3 regions of the Arthrobacter sp. B2060 genome follow, and region 3 is predicted to be linked to each of the others. Evidence: riboswitches for the same ligand, from Rfam matches in the RefSeq annotation. Region 3 holds a riboswitch; each other region holds the start of a gene.
What was found. Region 3 has a riboswitch for S-adenosylmethionine ahead of AC5RUM_RS15575 (DUF1737 domain-containing protein). Riboswitches for the same ligand answer to the same signal wherever they lie in the genome.

Region 1 (5,102 bases), on a different contig from region 3:
CAGCCGCACCGCCGACTCGGCCGCCTCCGGCATTGACGCCCGCTCCGACGACGGACTGTCCGCCCGCCTCGACATAAACGCCGTCTCCGAGCTGCGCGCCCATCTGGACGGCAAAGTCACCGTCATGCTGGGCCACTCCGGCGTCGGCAAATCCACCATGGTGAACGCGCTGACCGGCGCGGAACGTGCCACCGGGGGCGTCAACGCCGTCACCGGACGCGGGCGACACACGTCGTCGTCGGCTCTTGCACTCAAGCTGGCGGATGCTCCCTCCGGGAGCTGGATCATTGACACCCCGGGCATCCGTTCGTTCGGCCTGGCCCATGTGGATCCGGACCGGATCCTGCATTCGTTCCCCGATCTGGAGCCCGGCACGGAGGCCTGCGAGCGGGGCTGCAAGCACGATGCCTCCGCTGTGAACTGCGGTGTGGACGCCTGGGTGGAGGCCGGCAATGCAGGACCCTCCGGGCCCGCCCGCCTTGCCTCCCTGCGCCGGCTGCTGGGCACCGATCCGCGCATGGAAGCCCAGGAAACAAAGGAACTCGGAAGCGTCAGCTGAGCCGCACGGCGCCTCCGGCCAGCGGACATCCCCGCCCCGCCGGTTCTTTGACGGTAGTTTGGAACCATGACCCAACCCGCTTCGAGCTATAACGACGACCTGCGCCTGGCCCATGTACTGGCGGATTCCGTGGACGACCAGACCATGAGCCGGTTCAAGGCGCTTGATCTTCAGATCGAAACCAAGCCTGACCTGACACCGGTGACGGATGCCGACAAAGCCGCCGAGGAATCCATCCGCGGACAGCTGTCCCGTTCCCGCCCCCGCGATGCCGTCCTCGGCGAGGAGTTCGGCAGTTCCGGCCACGGCTCCCGGCGCTGGATCATTGACCCCATCGACGGAACCAAGAACTTCGTCCGCGGAGTCCCTGTCTGGGCAACGCTGATCGCGCTCGTTGATGAAGGTGAGCCCGTGGTGGGCCTGGTGAGTGCGCCCGCACTCGGAAAGCGCTGGTGGGCGGCCAAGGGCGCCGGCGCCTATATGGGCCGTTCGCTGGCCGCTGCCACCCGGCTCAGAGTCTCCAACGTCTCAAAGCTCTCGGACGCTTCGCTGTCCTACTCCAGCCTTGGCGGCTGGAAGGAGCGGGGAAACCTGGATGATTTCCTTGCCCTCACTGAGGACGTGTGGCGCACCCGTGCCTTCGGGGATTTTTGGTCCTACTGCATGGTGGCTGAAGGCTGCGTTGACATTGCCTGCGAACCCGAACTGAACCTGTACGACATGGCTGCGCTGGTGCCCATCGTCACGGAGGCGGGCGGCCGTTTCACCTCCCTGGAGGGAACCGACGGCCCCTTCGGCGGCAACGCCCTGGCCACCAACTCGATCCTTCATTCCGAGGTTCTCAAGCGCCTCAACCCGCAGTTGGACGATCTGCTGTAGTTCGGCCCAGCGCGCTTTCGGGGAATATTCGACGTCGGACTCCGCCCTCAAGGTGGAGTCCGACGTCGTATGTTCGGCCACCTGCCCGAATTTGGGACGGCTGTAACAAACGGCTTAACAATTGCATCGGCTTTTTCATCGGCGGGCCGGTGTTCTACGCTTTTCTACAGGTCACGAGTGCCAGCGTAAAACCCCGGTTTGCTGGCCGGCAACCCTCCATTCGCGGTGGGGTGCCCCGGGTGACGACCAGGCCGGTCCGGAACGGACCCGGCAAGCGCGGATCCCCGTCACAAGGGGTCCTTTCACAGCGAGGTCCCATGACTACTGCAACCTTCTCCTCCAACACCGCTGCCGGCCTGCTCGACGATCGGTTTGCCGCTGCCGGACGGCCGCTGGCGGCAGTGACCGGCGCTGAGATCCAGGCCCCGCTCATCCAGGGCGGCCACGTGCGCTATGCCAACCTCGACTATGGAGCGTCGGCCCCTGCACTCTCCGTAGTCTCCGCCTACCTCAACGAGATCCTGCCGTTCTACGCCAGCGTGCACCGCGGGGCCGGCTACGCCTCGCAGATCAGCACCTCTGTCTACGAAAACGCCCGGAACATCGTCCGCGAGTTTGTGGGCGGCCGCCCGGACGACTCCGTGATCTTCACGCGGAACACCACGGATTCGCTGAACCTGCTGGCCGGCTGCCTCCCCGTCGAGGACCACGGCTACACCGGGGAAGTCCTGTACCTGGACATCGAGCACCACGCCAACCTGCTGCCGTGGCAGGGTGTGCCCCACCGCAGCGTGGTGGCGTCCGAGACCCTTGAGGCCACCATCGGCAGCCTTCGGGCTGAACTCGAGCAGGGCGACATCAGCCTGCTTGCCGTGACCGGCGCCTCCAACGTCACCGGTGAGATCCTGCCGATCCGCCGCCTCGCCGCCCTGGCGCACGAATTCGGCGCCCGGATCGTGGTGGACGCGGCGCAGCTCGCGCCGCACCGCCGCATCAACATCGCCGCGGACGACGTCGACTACCTCGCCTTCTCCGGCCACAAGCTGTACGCGCCTTTCGGCTCCGGCGTCCTGGTGGGGCGCACCGACTGGCTCGACGCCGGGTCACCGCACCTTGCCGGGGGCGGCGCAGTCAGTGAAGCCCGGCTCGACGGCGTCAGCTGGACCACCGGCCCCGCGCGGCACGAAGGCGGCTCGCCCAACGTCCTGGGCGCAGCCACCCTCGCCCGGGCGGCCCAGGTGATCGCCGCCCTGGACCAGGAGCAATGGCACACGCACGAGGCCGCCATCCGCTCCTTCCTCGTCGAGGGCCTGCAGAAGATCGACGGCGTCACTGTCCACCAGATCTTCTCGGACACCAACCCCGACACTGACACCATTGGCGTGGTCAACTTTTCGGTGGAGGGCTACGACGCCGGACTGGTGGCTGCCTACCTGTCTGCCGAGCACGGCGTCGGGCTGCGCGACGGCCGCTTCTGCGCCCACCCGCTCCTCAAGCGCCTGGGCCTGCCCTCGGGTTCCCTGCGCGCCAGCTTCGGCGTCGGGTCACGGCTTGAGGACGTCCAGCGCCTCCTCGCCGGCATCGAGGAGCTGCGCCGCAGCGGCCTCGGCTGGGACTACGTGGTGGACTCCGGGCGCTGGGTTCCGTCCAACGACACCCGCACCTACCCGCATTGGGCACCGAACACACCCGGTACCGCAGGCGCTGCGCCCTGCACTCTGGACTGAGCGGCACCCTCGACTGACGGCCGCCAGACGGCGCAGTCACAAATGCGGTAAATTCGAAGGGTCAATTTTTACCCTGCCCTAAGGAGACGGCGCGTGGCACGCGGTGGCCCTAAACTCGACCACGGGCGGCGGCAGGAGCTCGGTCAAAGCTTCCAGGACGGCGGCGAGCACTACCACCGTGTTCGGCCCGGCTATCCGGCTGAGTCCGCGGATTGGCTGGTCCCTTCCGGCGCACGGACGGCGGCCGATCTCGGCGCAGGAACCGGCAAGTACACGGAGCTGCTCGTGGCACGCGGCCTGCGTGTCAGCGCGGTTGACCCCTCCCCGGACATGCTTGAGCAGCTCCGTAACGCCTACCCTGCGGTGGAGGCGCTGGAGGGAACCGCTGAGGACACAGGACTTCCCGGATCGGCGTTCGACGTCGTCACTGTGGCGCAGGCATGGCACTGGTGCGACCCCCTGCGTGCCAGCACCGAGATCGCCAGGATCCTGCGGCCCGGCGGCGTGCTTGGCTTGGTCTGGAACCAGCTGGACACATCCGTGCCCTGGGTCCACAGGCTCTCGCGCATCATGCACGCCGGTGACGTGCACAAGCCGCACTTCCGGCCCCCGCTGGGTCCGGAATTCGCAGGGCTGGAAAGCCACCTCACCCGCTGGGAGGACCCGGTCACCACCGCCGACCTCCTTGAACTGGCGAAGTCGCGCAGCTACTACCTCAAAGCTAACGCGGCCAGCCGGGCAAGGGTCACCGCAAACCTGGACTGGTACCTGCATGAGCATCTGGGGCATACCGAAGGCGAGCTGCTGCGCCTTCCCTACCTCACTCAGACGTGGCGGGCTGTCAGGGCATGATGTCGTCCATGCAGCGGGTAGGCTTGGATCCGTGAAGACCAGTACGCCATCCTCCTCGATCGAGGACTACGTCAAGGTCATCTACTCTTTCACTGAGTGGCAGGACAAGCCGATTACGTCAACCCAGCTGGCACAGCGCCTTGGCGTGGCGAATTCGTCGGTCTCGGAGATGGTGCGCAAACTCAAGGACCAGGGGCTGGTGCTGCACAAGCCGTACAGCGCCATCACACTGACTCCGGAGGGAGTCCGCCTCGCCCTGGCTATGGTTCGGCGGCACCGGCTCATCGAGACCTACCTCGTCCAGGACCTCGGGTACAGCTGGGATGAAGTGCATGACGAAGCCGAACTCCTCGAGCATGCGGTGTCCGATACCTTCATCGAGCGGATGGCCGCCAAGCTCGGCAACCCGTCCCGGGACCCCCACGGTGATCCCATCCCCTCCGCGGACGGCACCGTGCAGGTACCGCTTGCCCACCGCATGAGTGAACTCGACGAGGGACACACCGGCCGGATCACCCGCATCAGCGACGAGAATCCGGAGCTGCTGCGCTACCTCGCCTCCGAGAAGATCAACTTGGATGCCGACGTCGAAGTCAGGGGCCGCCGGCCGTTCGGCGGCGCGCTCGTAGTGCGCATCGGCTCCTCGGGGCCGGGAGCAATCCGCGAGGTTGACCTTGCGGATGAAGTCGCCTCCGCCCTGTGGGTGCACAGCGACGACGTGCACCCGGGATGCCGGATGGCCGGCGCCCGATGAGCGGGCACTCCCTCGCCGGGGACCCGGTGGCGGACACTTCCGCATGAAGGCCCATGCCGCCGCGAGTCAGCGCGCGGCGACGGGCACCGGCCGCCACGGCTGGAGGGTCTGGGCCGCCGTCGCTGCGGGAGGACTGGCGGGCACCGAGCTGCGCTTCGGGCTCGGCGTGCTGTTTCCTGAGCAGTACGGCACGGTGCCCTGGACCACTCTGGGCATCAATATCGCCGGAAGCTTTGTCCTTGGCATGCTCACGACCATCTGGATCGCCCGGCCGCAGACTGCCTTCTGGCTCCGTGCCGGCATAGGACCGGGACTGCTCGGATCCTTCACC
Region 2 (5,102 bases), on a different contig from region 3:
CCCACGGCTTCGACCCGCCCGACTGCTTCATGCCCGAGTGCCATGGGAAGCGGCCTGACCCGGGAACCGTCAACCACGGACAGGTCAGAGTGGCACAGGCTCGAATAGGTGATGGCGACGCCGAGTTCCCCCGCCCGGGGTGCGGGCCGGTCCAATTCCTGCACGAGGAGTGGACGGGCTTCGGCGTAGCGGGTTCCGGAGGGAACGGTGGCATAGAGGACAGCTGCTCGCATGGAAATTCCTGCCTTCGGTGGATTGCCGGCACGCAGCTGCCCGGGCCTGCGTGGTCGCGGGTCCGGGCAGCTGGGCTGGCTGTTGTGCTTGCTTACTGGTGGCTACTTTTTGCCGGCGGCCAGAAGGTCGGCGGTGCCCTGGGCGTCGGCGGCGTCGACGTCGTGCAGTGAAATGCCGCGGGTTTCCTTGAGGAAGTACACCGAGATCAGGGTTACGATGCAGGCCCCGAGGAGGTACAGCGCCACCGGGGTGGAGGACTTGAAGCTGCCCAGCAGGGAGGTGGCGATGATCGGGGCCATGGAACCGGCCACGATGGACGTCACCTGGTAGCCCAGGGAAACGCCGGAGTAGCGCATCCGGGTCGGGAACATCTCGGCCATGATGGACGGCTGGCCGGCGTACATGAGGGCGTGGAACATCAGGCCGATGGTGATCGCGGCGAGGATGATGAGGTCATTGGCGGTATCCATCATGGGGAAGGCGAAGAAGCCCCAGGTTCCGCCCAGGATGGCGCCGGCCATGTAGACGGGACGCCGGCCGAAGGCGTCGGACAGCTTGCCGACCAGCGGGACCGTGCAGAAGTGGATGAAGTGCGCCACCAGCAGGAGCAGCAGGATCCGGGACGTGTCGGTCTGCACGACGACCTTCAGGTAGGTGATGGAGAACGTCACCACGAGGTAGTACAGGATGTTCTCGGCAAAGCGCAGGCCCATGGCGGTGAAGACGCCGCGCGGGTAGCGGCGGAAGACCTCGGCGACGCCGTAGCCCTTCTTCTCGACGGTGACTTCCTTGCGGGCCTCGAGGAAGATCGGTGCGTCCTGGACCTTGGTGCGGATGTAGTAGCCGATGATGACGATCACGGCAGACAGCCAGAAGGCCACGCGCCAGCCCCAGCCGAGGAATGCTTCCTGGGAGAGCGTGGAAGAAAGGGTGAAGAGCACGCCAGTGGCCAGCAGGTTCCCCATCGGAACGGCCGACTGCGGCCAGCTGGACCAGAATCCGCGGGACTTGTTGGGGCTGTGCTCGGCAACGAGCAGCACGGCGCCGCCCCATTCGCCGCCGACGGCGAAGCCCTGGACGAAGCGGAGGAACACCAGCATCGCCGGGGCCCAGTAACCGATCTGGGCGAAGGTGGGCAGGCAGCCCATGAGGAACGTGGAGACACCGACCAGGATGATGCTCAGCTGCAGCAGTTGCTTGCGGCCGAACTTGTCACCGAAGTGGCCGAACACGATGCCGCCGATCGGCCGGGCCACGAAGCCCACGGCGTAGGTGACGAACGCCGCGATGATGCCGTCCAGCTCCGTCCCTGAATTGGGGAAGAACATCTTGCCGAACACCAGGGTGGCCGCGGAGGCATAGAGGAAGAACTCATACCACTCAACCACCGTGCCGGCCATGGACGCCGTAACGACTTTCTTCAGGCCCGACGCCTTGACATCGGTTTCCTCTACGCGGCTTGCGGCCGGGTTTTCCGTACTCATTTTGTGAACTCCTTCGGCGTCTTCGTCGACACCACATGGGACCAGGCTCTGACGGACCTGTGATGTGTGCCACTGGCCGCCGTTTCCAACGAGTATGGTCTGCCCCTGCTGCAAGCTCAACGACAAATAGTGCAGGGCGCATCTGCATAAATGCACAGTCAACTGGCCCTAGAGCCATTCCCTGCGGCGTCGGAGCCGGTCCCGGGAGCGGGAGTTCAGGTTGGTGATCAGGCTGAGAAATGCCCGCGGAGCTGGGCGCTGAGCTGCCCGATCTCGGTGAGGAAGCCGTCGTGGCCGATCGGCGCTTCGATGACATGGACGTCCACGTCACCGGGGAGGGCGTCGGCGAGTTCACGTGACTGGGACGGGAAATACAGCCGGTCCGAGTCGACGGCGGCGACAAAGAAGTCCGCCGTGGTCCGCGCCAGCGCATCCTTCAGGGTTCCGCGCCCGCGGCAGATGTCGTGGCTCATGAGGGCTTCGGTAATGGCGATGTAGCTGTTGGCGTCGAAGCGCTGGACGAGCTTGCTCCCCTGGTGGTCCAGGTAGCTTTCCACCTGGTACCGGCCGCGGTCCGCGAGGGCATCCGCCTGCAGTGGAGCTTCGCTGTCCTGGGCGTTCCGGCCGAACCGGAAGTCCAGCTCGTGCGCCGAGCGGTAAGTAATGTGGGCGATCCGGCGGGCGAGGGCCAGCCCGGCTTCGGGGATCGGGCCCCCGTAGTAGTCGCCGCCGTTGAAGTTGGGGTCCTGGCGGATCGCGAGGGTCTGCGCCTGCGCAAAGGCGATCTGTTCGGCAGTGCTGCTCGCGCCCGCGGAGATCACGCCGCAGCGGCGCACCCGGTCGGGGAAGGTGACCGCCCACTCCAGTGCGCGGGCGCCGCCCATGGAACCTCCCACAACGGCAAACCAGCTGCTGATGCCGAGCTGGTCAGCCAGGCGCGCTTCGGCAACGGTGGAGTCCCGGAGGGTCACCAGCGGGAAGCGCGAGCCCCACGGCTTGCCGTCGGGGGCGGCCGACGCCGGGCCCGTGGATCCGTAACAACCGCCCAGGATGTTAATGGAGACGACAAAGAACCTGTCCGTATCCGCCGGCGCGCCCGGTCCGGCAAGCTGCTCCCACCAGCCTTCCTCGTCCCCGCCGCCCCGCGTCACATGGGTGCTGCCGGTGAGTGCGTGCTCCACCAGGATGGCGTTGGAGCCGTCCGCGTTGAGCGTCCCCCATGTTTCGTAGGCAAGGGTGACGTCGGGGAGGAATCCGCCGGCCTCGAGCTCGATGCCGCCGATGTTGGCATACTGCACAGTGCCGTCGGGAACCCGGCCGTCCAGAGTGCGGTTGTCCAGCACTGTGCCGTGGGGAAGTCGGCCCTCCGGCACATCGGTGCGGGTAACGGAAATCGTCATCGGTATACCTCTTCTACGCGCTTGCCCGCCGCCAACTGGCCGGCAGGCCAGGTCTTCACCCGGGGCACCCCACCGCGGAAGGAGGGTTGCCGGCCAGCAAGCCGGGGCTGTCGCTGGCACTCATGACCTGGACCAAGCTTACGAAAGGGCCCACGCTCCGCGCGAAGATTGTGACGGCTATGTGACTCCAGCGGGCCCTGAACGCTGGCGGCGGGCACCAGGGCAGATCTCGGAAATCTGCTCTTCCGCACATAGCCCAAACGGGTTAGGCAACCCTTAGCTGAGAGCCGCGTCACAAGATGCCAAGATGAGGGCATGCGCATGGATCACGTCTCTTACGCCTGTGAACACGATGGCCTGGCGGCCACCACTGAACGAATTTCGTCCGCCCTCGGCGTTGAAGCCGTGAAGGGCGGGGTACACCCCCGTTTCGGAACGCGAAACATGATTATCCCGCTCGCGGGACACAAATACCTTGAGGTCGTGGAGGTCCTGGACCACCCGGCGTCGGACAAAGCCCCGTTCGGACAGGCCGTGCGCGCACGCTCTGCCGCCGGCGGCGGCTGGATGGGCTGGTGCGTCGAAGTGGACGACCTCGCCCCGTTCGAGGAGCGTCTGGGACGCGCCGCAGTCAACGGCAACCGCAAGTTCCCGGATGGCCGCGAACTCGTGTGGAAGCAGATCGGCATCCTGGGCCTCATTGCGGACCCGCAGGTCCCGTACATGCTGAAGTGGGAGGGCGATCCTTCCCTGCACCCGTCCAACGCCTATGACAGCAATGTCAAGATGTCCAGCCTCACCATCGCAGGCTCCGCCGAACGGGTCACCGAGTGGCTCGGCGAGCCTGTCGAACGGCCGCTGGAGGATGTTGCCGTCAACTGGGTGGCTCCGCACGGCACGCCGGGCATTCTGTCCGTCACGTTTGAAACCGCAGCAGGCGCCGTCACCATCTGACGCGCCCGGCAGCAGGCTTCAACTGCACGCTGCCACTACACTTCGGCCGCCATCAGCGGGTGCCAACGACGCCACCCACCGATGGCGGCCGAATTATTTCCCTACCCCAGGCCGATGCTCTTTCCGAACAGGCTGAAGCCGACGAAGGCCACTATGTCCAGCAGCGCATGGGCGATGACCAGCGGCATCACCCGCCGGGTTTTGGTATAGATCCAAGCGAACACCACGCCCATGATCGCATTGCCGATGAACGGCCCGAAGCCCTGATACAGGTGGTAGCTGCCGCGGAGCATGGAGCTGACGAAGATCGCCACCGGCACCGACCAGCCGAGCTTCCCGAGGCGGTCCAGCAAATACCCCACCACAATCACTTCCTCCACGATGCCGTGGCGCACCGCGGAAAGAATCAGGACGGGAATCGTCCACCAGTACGCGTCCAGGGCACTGGGGATGATCGCCGTCGTAATACCCAGCGCCCGGCCCGCGGCATAGAGGCCCAGTGAGGGAATGCCGATCAGCGCCGCCAGCCCCAGTCCCTGGAGCAGGTCACGCCCGGGGCGGGCGAAGTTGAAGCCGAGCTTCCGGAATGCCGAGCCGCTGTCACTGCCTGTCCCGGCCTTGGGCTGCCGCTGCTCCGTCATGAAGTACAGGACCAGCAGAACGGGCACCAGCGCGAAGATGATGTCCAGGAGCTGGTAGGTCAGATCGAAATACTCGCGCGTGCTTTGCGAACGGTTCAGTGTGGACGTGCCCTGGGCGAGCGGCGCCTGGCTCATCTTATCCAGGAGCTGCACCACCGAGTAGGCGGCCGACTGCCCCAGGGACAGCCCCAGGACGATCCAGATTTCGATCCGCAGACGACGGCGGGAAGGAACCAACATGTTCCTATCTTGCCTGCAGTTGCTGGTACTTGCCTGATGGGCTTCCGGACGTATCTGCCGCTGTTGGGTACGAGGCTGGCCCTATGCTGGGAAACTATGAGTGCGCCCGGGAAAATTATCATGATCCGGCACGGCCAGTCCGCCGCCAA
Region 3 (5,102 bases):
GGTGCCCGGCTGATTGGCGGCGTCGGCTTCGACACGGCAACGCCGGGTGCGACGGCGCCCACCGGGTGGACGGAGCGGTGGGAGGCGGCCAATGGCCAGATCGCCGAGCAGGCCGACCGGGCGCAGGCCACGGCGGGCGCCAGCGGCACCGCGACCTGGACGTTCAGCGCGGCCAAGGCGGCCGGAGCGTGGCGGACTGCCCTGAGGCCGGCAGCTTGAACCCAGGATCTCAGATCTGCTTGAGCGCCTGCTCCAGGTCGCCGATCAGGTCCTCGGGATCCTCCAGGCCCACGGACAGCCGCACCACGCCGTCGCTCAGCCCGATGGCTGCGCGGCCTTCGGGCCCCATGGCCCGATGCGTGGTGGTGGCCGGGTGGGTGATGAGGGTCTTGGCATCCCCGAGGTTGTTGGAGATGTCAATGATCTTCAGGGCGTCCAGCAGCGCAAAGGCGGCCTCCTTGGCCGACTGGCCCGCCGTCGTCGCGAGTTCCAAGGTGAGCACGGTGCCGCCGGCCTTCATCTGCTTGGCGGCAAGCTCGTACTGCGGGTGGGACTTCAGCAGCGGGTACTTGACCCAGCTGATGGCTGGCTGGTCCTGAAGCCATTCGGCGAGGCGCAGCGCGGTGGCCGATGAGTGGTTCACCCGCAGCGCCATGGTTTCCAGTCCCTTGGTGAGCACCCAGGCGTTGAACGCGGACAGGTTAGGCCCGGTGTGGCGCATCAGCTGCTTGACCGGTCCGTCGATGAATTCCTTGGTGCCCAGGATGGCGCCGCCCAGCACGCGGCCCTGGCCGTCGATGTGCTTGGTGCCCGAATAGACGATCACGTCGGCGCCGAGGTCGCCGCAGCGCTGCAGCAGGGGAGTGGCGAACACGTTGTCGACGACGACGGTCGCACCGGCCGCGTGGGCGAGCTCGCTGACGGCGGCGATGTCCACAATTTCCTGCATGGGATTGGACGGCGACTCGAAAAAGACAGCAGTGGTGGGCACCGAGAGGGCCGTACGCCACTGCTCAAGGTCCGGCCCGTCCACGAAGACCGTCTCCACGCCCCAGCGCGGCAGGATTTCGTTCAGGATCACGAAGCAGGAGCCGAACAGAGAGCGGGCGGCCACCACACGGTCCCCGGCGGCCAGCAGGGCGCCCAGGGCGGTGAACACGGCGGACATGCCCGACGCCGCGGCGAAGCACGCTTCCGTGCCTTCGAGCAGGCGGAGGCGCTCCTGGAAGGTGGCCACGGACGGGTTGCCGTAGCGGGAATAGACGAAGCGTTCGTCCTCACCCGTGAAGGCGCGCTCGGCAGCGGCCGCGGACTCGTAGACGAAGCCGGAGTTCAGGAAGATCGGCTCGGTGGTCTCCTGGAAATTGGTGCGGTCCAGCCCGCCGCGGACGGCTTGGGTCTCGGGACTCCAGCCGGCGGCATCTTGATTGAAGGTCACTTAGTTCTTTCCCAGGTTTGTCGGCAGACCGCGGTTTTTCCAGCCGTTGACGGTGCGCTCACCGTACCGGTCGGGCTCTCCCTCGAAGCCTTCGAGGACGTTGTACGAGGTGAAGCCGGCCTGGGTCGCCGCGATGGCTGCGGCAATGGAACGCTGGCCTGAGCGGCACAGGAAGACGAGCTCTGCGCCGTCGTCCTCCGGAGCCTGCTCCTTGAGCTGGTCGATGAAGGCCCGGTTGGGGATGCCGCCCGGGAAGGTCCACTGGATGAACAGCGGGTCATTCTCGGTGGCCTTGGTGTCGGGGATGCCAATGTGTGCCCATTCGCCCTCGGTGCGGACGTCCACCAGGACGGCGCCCTCCTCCAGCTTGGTCCACGCTTCGTGCGGGGTAAGGTCTCCGGCGTAGCTCATGCGTGCCCCTCGAAGGCTTCGGCGTCGAGGTTCTCGTCCGAGTCCAGCCGGTCCACGGCAGTGGCCACGGCGGCATCAGCTGTTGCGACGGCCAGGGGCAGGATGACGGCCTGGGCCACGATCACGTCCCTGCCGTTGAACGCGGCTGCCGGGTTGCCGTGCAGCACATACCCTTCGGCCAGGGCGTCCGAAATGCGTTCGCAGAAGGCACGGTTGTCCGGTCCGGTGATCAGGCGGTAGGCCAGTTTTTCCTCAGGTTTGTCCTGCGGGGCCGGCAGGGTGGCGCCGGCGGGCGCGTCCGTCATGACGGATCTCCTTCTCTCACGCTTGCAGCTCGAGTGGTCGATTGCCGAGTATTCACCTGAGGCACCCCGCCGCGAAAGGGAGGGTTGCCGACCGGCCAGTCAGGGCTTGGCGCCGGTTCTCATTACTCCTCAAAAAAGTAACACCGACGACGCCGGCGCGCACCGCCGCCGTCGTCATGTTCCGTAACGCTGGAGGCCTGCAGCGTCGGTTACAAAGATCTCGACCGGGTGCATAATGACGGGAGATGAACCGCCATAACGCCGGATGAAACCAGGCACCAGTGAACGAAGCGAATGCCAATAGAGTCGGCCCCATGCTGCACTTTGGGTGGTTTGTGGGCCACGGGTTCGGGGTCCAGGGCTGGGGGACACCCGGTTACGGGATCGGCTACGACTGGAAGAAACCCGGGCTGTACCAGCACGCCGTGCGCGAGTTCGAGCGGGCCGGACTGGACCTGTTCATCATCGAGGACTCCCTCACCGTCCCCGACACCTATGGCGGGAGCGCCGAAGTCTCGCTGGCGCAGGCCTCCTTCGCGCCCAAGCACGATCCGCTGGCCCTTGTCCCGTACCTGCTCTCCGCCACGGAGCACCTCGGCATCGTCCCCACCGTCAGCGCCTCCTTTTATCCACCGTTCACGGCCGCCCGGCTGCTGGCCACGCTGCAGCACTTCTCCAACGGCCAGCTCGGCTGGAACGTGGTGACCTCCGGCAGCGACCTTGCCGCGCAGAACTACGGGCTGGACCAGCAAATCGAGCACGATCTCCGCTATGAAAAGGCGGAGGAATTCGTGGACGTGGTGCGGAAGCTCTGGCGCAGCTGGGACCAGGACGCCATCGTGGAGGACGCCGGGGCCGGCGTCTTCGCCGACCACACTAAGGTGCGGCCCATCCACCACGAGGGTGAATTCTTCCGGGTCCGGGGCCCGCTGAACACGGCTCCCCTGCCGGAGGAGCCTGTGCTGGTGCAGGCCGGCGCATCGCCGCGCGGCAAGGCCTTCGCGGGAGGCAACGCGGATGTTGCCATTGCGCTGGCCCGCGGCTCCGACGGCATGAAGGCCTACCGCGAGTCCATCCGGGCCGAAGCCGCCAAGGCGGGCAGGAACCCCGACGACGTCAAGGTGCTGTTCGTCCTCAAGCCCACTGTGGTGGGCTCCAAAACCGAGGCGGAGGAACTGCGCGCCGCGCGGCGGGAGCTGACGCAGCGGGACGTCGACAGCCAGCTTAATTCGATCTCCTATCTGTCCGTCATCGACTTCAAACAGTTCGACCTGGACGAGCCGCTGCCGGCGCTCAGCACCAACAGTAACCAGGGCACGCTCGAGCACTTTTCCAAGGCGGCGCCGCCCGGCTCGACGCTGCGCGAGATCCTGCGGGCCCGCAGCGGCGGCGCCGGGGACAGCATCATCGGCACCGCGGAGGAAATCGCCGACCACCTCGAGGAAACAGGCGCCGCTGTGGGCGGGGACGGCTTCCTCTTCTCCGGTTTCGTGGACCCGGCCACCGTGCACGGCGTGCTGGACAAACTGGCACCGGTTCTCCGGCGCCGCGGGCTGCTGCGGACAAGCTACGGCGACGGCGGCCTCCGCCGGAACCTGCTGGACTTCTAGTGCCATGGCCGGGACACGGAGGCCGGACAGCCTGCTGCCGGATGCAAAACGTGCCACCTTCCTGATCGGCACGGCACACCTTGTGGCCGCCGACGTGGCACGGGTTGCCTCCGATCCGACGGTCGAAGTCGTCCTGAGCGCTGACGCAATGGAGCTGATGGGCCTCTCCCGGGATGTGGTCCAGTCGGCCATCGACTCCGGCCACAGGGTCTACGGGCTGAACACTCTGCTGGGCTCCGGCCGGGACACGGCGGTGGTGGAAGAATCCATCCTCGACTATCAGGTGCAGGTGGTCCGCTACCACCACAGCGGGATCGGCGCCCTGCTCGCTCCGGAGGAAATCCGGGCCGTGATCCTCGCGAGGCTGATCGGCTTCACCCGCGGCGGTTCCGGCGTCCGCCCTGAGGCAGCCCGGTTCTATGCAGAACTGCTCAACCGGGGTGTGCTTCCCGCCATTCCCCGCGACGGTTCCGTCGGCTCCTCAGACCTGACGCAGCTGGCCGCGGTGGCCGCCGTCGCCATCGGTGAAGGACAGGCACTGGCGCCCGACGGGAGCATCATTTCCGGCGCGGCGGCGCTCGCCGCGGCAGGCCTTGAGCCGCTCGTGCTGGCCGCGGGCGAGGCCCTGGCGCTGGTCAGCGCGAACTCATACTCGATCGGCGCAGGCACCCTGGCGCTGGCCCGGCTGCTGCATCTGGCCGACCTGGCGGACACGGCTCTCGCCCTGTCGCTGGAGGCCACCGGACGGTACGACGGCGGGGGGAACCTCAGCCCGTTTTCGCCGGCCGTGCAGGCGGCCAAGGCGGTGGACGGCCAGCGGATCTCGGCCGCGAACGTCCGGCGTCTGGTGCGCGGCGGCTGGCTGGAGGACCCGCGGCGTGAAGTGTCGGTGCAGGACGCCCTGTCCTTCCGCGCCGCGCCGCAGACGCACGGCGCGTTCCGTGCCCAGGTCACTGCCTTGGCCGGCGCCCTGGAAGTGGAGCTGAACGGCCGCGGCGACAACCCGCTGACGGAGCTGGCCACCGGCCGGATGGTGTCCGGCGGCAACTTCCAGCCCATGCAGCTGGCCTTCGCCTTCGAGGCGCTGCGGCTGGGGCTGGCCCACCTGGGCATCAGCAGCGAGCGGCGTATCGCCAAGCTCTACCCGCCCCAGCGGCTCATCCGGCAGCTGAACCTGGAGGCAGCCCGAAGCGGCACCCCGCTGGCTTCCGAGGAGCTGCCGGGCCTCCTCTGGTATTCGGCAGCAGGCCTGTTGGCTGAACTGAAATTCCTGGCGGCGCCGGCAACGCTGGGGGCACCAACGCTCTCCGCCGATGTGGAGGACCACTCCACGCTGGC

Region 1: another riboswitch for S-adenosylmethionine. It lies ahead of AC5RUM_RS11855 (aminotransferase class V-fold PLP-dependent enzyme); the one in region 3 lies ahead of AC5RUM_RS15575 (DUF1737 domain-containing protein).
Region 2: another riboswitch for S-adenosylmethionine. It lies ahead of metX (homoserine O-acetyltransferase MetX); the one in region 3 lies ahead of AC5RUM_RS15575 (DUF1737 domain-containing protein).

Annotation. Positions count from the first base shown of each region.
Region 1 covers NZ_JBNHFR010000005.1:290,853-295,954, reverse strand. The annotation lists gene rsgA (ribosome small subunit-dependent GTPase A) at 1-559, shown strand, start outside; gene hisN (histidinol-phosphatase) at 626-1,438, shown strand; SAM riboswitch class IV at 1,608-1,721, shown strand; gene AC5RUM_RS11855 (aminotransferase class V-fold PLP-dependent enzyme) at 1,756-3,165, shown strand; gene AC5RUM_RS11850 (class I SAM-dependent methyltransferase) at 3,259-4,017, shown strand; gene AC5RUM_RS11845 (metal-dependent transcriptional regulator) at 4,049-4,771, shown strand; gene AC5RUM_RS11840 (fluoride efflux transporter FluC) at 4,815-5,102, shown strand, end outside.
Region 2 covers NZ_JBNHFR010000002.1:232,416-237,517, reverse strand. The annotation lists gene AC5RUM_RS05835 (zinc-binding dehydrogenase) at 1-233, opposite strand, end outside; gene AC5RUM_RS05830 (MFS transporter) at 336-1,718, opposite strand; gene metX (homoserine O-acetyltransferase MetX) at 1,946-3,118, opposite strand; SAM riboswitch class IV at 3,131-3,246, opposite strand; gene AC5RUM_RS05820 (VOC family protein) at 3,434-4,072, shown strand; gene AC5RUM_RS05815 (CPBP family intramembrane glutamic endopeptidase) at 4,174-4,953, opposite strand; gene AC5RUM_RS05810 (histidine phosphatase family protein) at 5,074-5,102, shown strand, end outside.
Region 3 covers NZ_JBNHFR010000009.1:55,061-60,162, forward strand. The annotation lists gene AC5RUM_RS15560 (PKD domain-containing protein) at 1-219, shown strand, start outside; gene AC5RUM_RS15565 (O-succinylhomoserine sulfhydrylase) at 230-1,438, opposite strand; gene AC5RUM_RS15570 (rhodanese-like domain-containing protein) at 1,439-1,849, opposite strand; gene AC5RUM_RS15575 (DUF1737 domain-containing protein) at 1,846-2,154, opposite strand; SAM riboswitch class IV at 2,168-2,281, opposite strand; gene AC5RUM_RS15580 (NtaA/DmoA family FMN-dependent monooxygenase) at 2,469-3,764, shown strand; gene AC5RUM_RS15585 (aromatic amino acid ammonia-lyase) at 3,769-5,102, shown strand, end outside.